One region of the Streptomyces sp. NPDC026589 genome, then DNA from elsewhere that is predicted to be linked to it. Evidence: riboswitches for the same ligand, from Rfam matches in the RefSeq annotation. Region 1 holds a riboswitch; the other holds the start of a gene.

Region 1 (3,127 bases):
TCGAACAGTTACGTGGCGAAGTCGCCAGCCTCTTGCGTTCGTTCGTGTTCTCTATCAGTATCTGAAAAATCACTCCTTGTGATCTGCTATCGCGTGCACCACGATGGCGTCAATAGGGCCATGGGGGATCATTCCTGGCCAGATTCATCTACTGCGGGGTTGAACGATGCGCGAGTCGGTTCAAGCAGAGGTCATGATGAGCTTCCTCGTCTCCGAGGAGCTCTCTTTTCGTATTCCGGTGGAGCTCCGGTACGAGGTCGGCGATCCGTATGCCATCCGGATGACGTTCCACCTTCCCGGCGATGCCCCTGTGACCTGGGCGTTCGGCCGTGAACTGCTGCTGGACGGGCTCAACAGCCCGAGCGGCGACGGAGATGTGCACATCGGCCCGACCGAGCCCGAGGGCCTCGGCGATGTGCACATCCGGCTCCAGGTCGGCGCGGACCGTGCGCTGTTCCGGGCGGGGACGGCGCCACTGGTGGCGTTTCTCGACCGGACGGACAAGCTCGTGCCGCTCGGCCAGGAGCACACTCTGGGTGACTTCGACGGGAATCTGGAGGACGCGCTCGGCCGCATCCTCGCCGAGGAGCAGAACGCGGGCTGACCGCACGTGCCCCCGATGCCCCGTCACCCCGACTTACGACGACGGCCCCGACCCGTCCGCGCGGGTGCGGCCGTAGCCGCCTGTGCGCCACCGGATCCCGGGCGGTCCGCGGAGACGACCAGCGCGGCGAGCACCGTGGTCACCGGCACCGAGGCGACCAGGCCGATCGATCCGACCAGTGTGCGGACGATCTCCTCGGCGACCAGCTCGCTGTTGGCCACCGTCCCCACACTGCTCTGGGCGATGGAGAAGAGCAGCAGCAGCGGCAGCGCCGCGCCCGCGTACGCCAGCACCAGGGTGTTGACCACCGAGGCGATGTGGTCCCTTCCGATCCGGATACCTGCCCGGTACAGACCCTTCCAACCCATCCGCGGGTCCGCCTGGTGAAGTTCCCAGACGGCGGAGGTCTGGGTGACCGTCACATCGTCGAGCACCCCGAGCGAACCGATGATGACACCGGCCAGCAGCAGACCGCTCATATCGATGTCCGGGTAGAGGCCGTGGATGAGGCCGGTGTTGTCGTCGGTGTTGCCGCTCAGGTTCGCCCAGCCGATGAACAGGGAGCCCAGCAGCCCGATCAGCAGCAGCGAGATCAGCGTGCCGACGACCGCGACCGACGTACGGGCCGTGACCCCGTGGCACAGATAGAGGGCCGCCAGCATGATCGCGCTGGCCCCGATCACCGCCACGACCAGCGGGTTCGAGCCCTGCAGGATCGCCGGCAGGATGAACAGGGTCAGCACGGCGAACGACACGACCAGCGCCACCAGCGCCATCACTCCGCGCATCCTGCCCACCAGGACCACCGCCAGCGCGAAGATCCCGGCCAGCACCGCCATCGGGACCTTCCGGTCCACGTCGGTCACCGAGTACTGGAGGTCGCGCGGCGCGTCGGGGGCGTACGCGACGACCACGCCCTGACCCTCCTTCAGCTGTCGGGGAGCGTCCGGCTGGACCACCTCGACGAACTTCCGGCCCTTGTCGTCGCCGCTGGTCACCTCGATGGTGGCCTTCGCGCACTCCCCCTCCTGCTCGTTGACGGCCTCGCGTCCCGAGGGCGTGGAGGTGTCACCGGTCGGGGGCACCTGCGCGGCGTTGACGTCCGCGCAGTCGACCTTCACGACCTGGACGACCTTGCCGTCCTGGGTCTGCCGGTCGAATCCGACGCCGGTGCGCTCGTGGTCGGGCGCGCCGCCGGGCCAGAACGCGATCAGGCCGACGACGACCGCCGTCGCGAACGGGATCAGCACGGCGGCGATCACCTTGCGCAGGTGCCGGGAGACCGGAGCGGCCGGCCCGTGGCTGTGGGTGTGGCCGTGGCTGTGGCCCTGGGGCGGCTGGGGTGCGGGGTCGCTTTGGGGGGAGGTCACGGGGCGATCATCGCAAGAACGGGAGGCCCCTCTGGTCAGCTCGCCCGAAAGGACGCTAGCGTGGAGGCACCTTTGCACACGCGGGAGCTCGGAGCACCGGGCTGAGAGGGCGCTGATCGCCGTACATCCGTACGGGAACACGCTGCGCCGACCGCCGAACCTGTTACCGGGTAATGCCGGCGTAGGGAGTAGGTCTCATGACCACAGCGGACGCACGCACGCCTGCCTCGAAACAGAACGACGGAACGCCGGACGGCACGACGCCGGGCGGCACGACGCCGGGCGACGGGACGCCGAACAACGAGGCCGGGAAGTCCATCGGCTGGCACAAGGGGTACGTCCAGGGCTCGCGCCCGGACCTCCGGGTGCCGGTTCGACAGGTGCACCTCACCAACGGCAAGGACGTGACGCTGTACGACACGTCCGGGCCGTACACCGATCCCTCCATCGACACCGATGTCCGCCGGGGCCTCGCGCCCCTGCGGGAGAACTGGATCATCGCCCGCGGCGACACCGAGGAGTACGCGGGCCGGCCGGCCCGCCCCGAGGACGACGGGCTCAAGCACACCTCGCCGCGCGGCGGACTGCGCAACCTCGACGCCGTCTTCCCCGGCCGCCCGCGCCAGCCGCGCCGCAGCCGCGACGGACGCCCCGTCACCCAGCTCGCGTACGCCCGACGGGGGGAGATCACCCCGGAGATGGAGTACGTGGCGATCCGGGAGAACGTGGAGCCCGAGGTCGTCCGCGAGGAGATCGCGCAGGGCCGGGCGGTGCTGCCGGCCAACGTCAACCATCCCGAGATCGAGCCGATGATCATCGGCAAGCGGTTCCTGGTGAAGGTCAACGCCAACATCGGCAACTCGGCCGTCACCTCCTCCATCGAGGAGGAGGTGGACAAGATGACCTGGGCGACGAAGTGGGGCGCCGACACGGTCATGGACCTGTCCACCGGCCGCAATATCCACACCACCCGCGAATGGGTGCTGCGCAACTCCCCCGTGCCGATCGGCACCGTCCCGCTCTACCAGGCCCTGGAGAAGGTCGACGGCCGGGCCGAGGAGCTGACCTGGGAGATCTACAAGGACACCGTCATCGAACAGGCCGAGCAGGGCGTGGACTACATGACGGTGCACGCCGGTGTGCGCCTGCCGTA
Region 2 (3,127 bases), on a different contig from region 1:
CGCCCTGCGCGACGGCGAGGTGCCCGGCGGGCCCGCGCGGCTGTCCAACATCGTCTTCATGGGCATGGGCGAGCCGCTCGCCAACTACAACCGGGTGGTCGGCGCGATCCGCCGTCTCACCGACCCGGAGCCTGACGGTCTCGGCCTCTCGCAGCGCGGGATCACCGTCTCCACCGTGGGCCTCGTCCCGGCCATGCTGCGCTTCGCCGACGAGGGCTTCAAGTGCCGCCTCGCCGTCTCGCTGCACGCCCCGGACGACGAACTGCGCGACACCCTGGTCCCCGTCAACACCCGGTGGAACGTCCGCGAGGTGCTGGACGCCGCCTGGGAGTACGCGGAGAAGTCCGGCCGCCGGATCTCCATCGAGTACGCCCTGATCCGGGACATCAACGACCAGGCCTGGCGGGGCGACCGGCTCGGCCGGCTGCTCAAGGGCAAGCGGGTGCACGTCAACCTGATCCCGCTGAACCCCACGCCCGGCTCGAAGTGGACCGCCTCGCGGCCCGAGGACGAGAAGGCCTTCGTCGAGGCCATCGCAGCCCACGGCGTGCCCGTCACCGTCCGGGACACCCGCGGTCAGGAGATCGACGGGGCCTGCGGGCAGCTCGCGGCCTCCGAGCGCTGAGGGCTGTCCCGTAGCCCTTGGCCTCTCCCGCCCGGGCGGCCGAAATCCGCCGGTGTAGCCTGGGCCCGAAATCAACTTCATATTCCGACAGGGGAGCGCCACAGCGCTGAGAGTGCGGCACCAAGGACAGGTTGGCCGCAGACCCTCTGAACCTCGCCCGGGTCATTCCGGGTAGGAAGTTCGGACCTTACTCAAGCTGTTGCGCCCTGCCCGCTTCCGGTTCGCCGGACAGCGGGCGGGGCCGCGTCTCTTCCTGGTCATCTCCAGGAGGAATCACATGAACACCACCACGAAGTACGCGGCGACAGTGCTCGCCGCCGCTCTCGGCGTCACCGTGCTCGCGGGGTGCGGCGACGACGGTTCCGCCGGCTCCGGGGAGTCCATGGGCCCCGGCTCCAAGACCGTGACCCTGGTGAGCCACGACTCCTTCAACGTCTCGGACAAGGTGCTGAAGGCGTTCACGAAGGAGACCGGCTACAAGGTCGAGATCCTCAAGAGCGGCGACGCCGGGGCCGCGCTCAACCAGGAGATCCTCACCAAGGGCTCCCCGCGCGGCGACGTCTTCTTCGGCGTCGACAACACCCTGCTCTCCCGCGCCCTCGACAACGGTCTGTTCACCGCGTACGAGGCCAAGGGCCTGGACACGGTCGCGGCGGACACGCAGACGGACGAGAAGAGGCGGGTCACGCCCGTCGACACCGGCGACATCTGCGTCAACTACGACAAGAAGTACTTCGCCGACAAGAAGCTCGCCCCGCCGAAGACCTTCGACGACCTGCTCAAGCCCGCGTACAAGAACCTCCTGGTCACCGAGAACGCCGCGAGCTCCTCGCCCGGCCTCGGCTTCCTCCTCGGCACCATCGCAGCCCAGGGCGAGGACGGCTACGAGGCGTACTGGAAGAAGCTGAAGGCCAACGGCGTCAAGGTCGTCGACGGCTGGGAGCAGGCCTACAACGAGGAGTTCTCCGGCTCCGCGGGCGGCAAGAAGGCCAACGCCGACCGGCCGCTCGTCGTCAGTTACGCCTCCAGCCCGCCCGTCGAGGTGCTCTACGCCGACCCGCAGCCCAAGGAGGCCCCCACCGGGGTCGCCACCGGCACGTGCTTCCGGCAGACCGAGTACGCGGGGCTGCTGACCGGGGCGAAGAACGAGGCGGGCGGCAAGGCACTGCTGGACTTCATGATCAGCAAGACGTTCCAGGAGGACATGCCGCTGAACATGTTCGTGAACCCGGTCGTGGAGGACGCTGCCCTCCCCGAGCTGTTCACCAAGTTCGGCGAGAAGATCGACACGCCTCCCACCGTCGCACCCGAGAACATCACCGCCAACCGTGAGCAGTGGATCCAGTCGTGGCAGTCGCTGGTCCTGAAGTAGAGCCCGGGGCGAAGACCGCCGGGGCCGACCGGGAACGGCACAGGACCGGGCGGCGCGGGGCCGCGCTGCGGCTCGGCCTGATGGCCGTGCCCGTGGCGTTCTTCGCGGTGTTCTTCGCCTATCCCGTGACCGCGATCGTCGGCCGCGGGCTCAAGGCGGGGGGCGACTGGCAGTTCGGGCGGATCGGCGAGGTGCTGGCCCGCCCGGACATCCTCGACGTCCTCTGGTTCACCACCTGGCAGGCCCTCGCCTCGACCGCGCTCACCCTGCTGATCGCCCTGCCCGGGGCGTACGTCTTCGCCCGGTTCGACTTCCCCGGCAAGCAGCTGCTGCGGGCGGTCGTCACGGTGCCGTTCGTGCTGCCCACCGTCGTCGTCGGCACCGCGTTCCTGGCGCTGCTGGGCCGGGGCGGACTCCTCGACGAACTGTGGGGCGTCCGCCTGGACACCACCGTGTGGGCGATTCTGCTGGCCCACGTCTTCTTCAACTACGCCGTGGTCGTACGGACGGTGGGCGGGCTCTGGTCCCAGCTGGACCCCCGGCAGGAGGAAGCCGCCCGGGTGCTCGGCGCCGGACGGTTCGCGGCCTTCCGCCGGGTGACGCTGCCCGCGCTCGCCCCGGCCGTCGCTGCCGCAGCGCTGATGGTCTTCCTCTTCACCTTCACCTCCTTCGGCGTCGTGCAGATCCTCGGCGGGCCCGCCTACTCCACCCTGGAGGTGGAGATCTACCGGCAGACCGCGCAGCTGCTGGACCTGCCGACGGCCGCCGTGCTGACCCTGGTGCAGTTCGCCGCGGTCGGCGCGATCCTCGCCGTGCACGCCGCGACCGTACGCCGCCGGGAGCGGGCGCTGAAGCTGGTCGACCCGGCCCGGACCTCCCGCAGGCCGCGCGGCCCCGGACAGTGGGCACTGCTCGGCGGCGTCCTGCTCACCGCGCTGCTGCTGATCCTGCTGCCGCTCGGGGTCCTGGTGGAGCGCTCCTTCGACGGCGCTGCTGGAGCCGGCGGATCCGGCGGGTACGGCTTCGGCTACTACCGGGCCCTCCAGTCGGCCGGGTCCGGCGGCTCCTCCACCTTCCTGGTCCCACCGCTGGAGGCCGTCGGCAACTCCCTGCGGTACGCGCTCGTCGCG

Evidence for each region. A riboswitch is a leader RNA that binds a small molecule or an ion and turns the genes downstream of it on or off. The one in region 1 is predicted to bind thiamine pyrophosphate.
Region 2: another riboswitch for thiamine pyrophosphate. It lies ahead of AB0F29_RS13260 (thiamine ABC transporter substrate-binding protein); the one in region 1 lies ahead of thiC (phosphomethylpyrimidine synthase ThiC).

Annotation. Positions count from the first base shown of each region.
Region 1 covers NZ_JBEZYG010000009.1:29,146-32,272, forward strand. The annotation lists gene AB0F29_RS17120 (helix-turn-helix domain-containing protein) at 1-65, shown strand, start outside; gene AB0F29_RS17125 (SsgA family sporulation/cell division regulator) at 167-604, shown strand; gene AB0F29_RS17130 (YibE/F family protein) at 628-1,974, opposite strand; TPP riboswitch at 2,045-2,179, shown strand; gene thiC (phosphomethylpyrimidine synthase ThiC) at 2,172-3,127, shown strand, end outside.
Region 2 covers NZ_JBEZYG010000006.1:278,038-281,164, forward strand. The annotation lists gene rlmN (23S rRNA (adenine(2503)-C(2))-methyltransferase RlmN) at 1-625, shown strand, start outside; TPP riboswitch at 705-821, shown strand; gene AB0F29_RS13260 (thiamine ABC transporter substrate-binding protein) at 903-1,997, shown strand; gene AB0F29_RS13265 (iron ABC transporter permease) at 2,078-3,127, shown strand, end outside.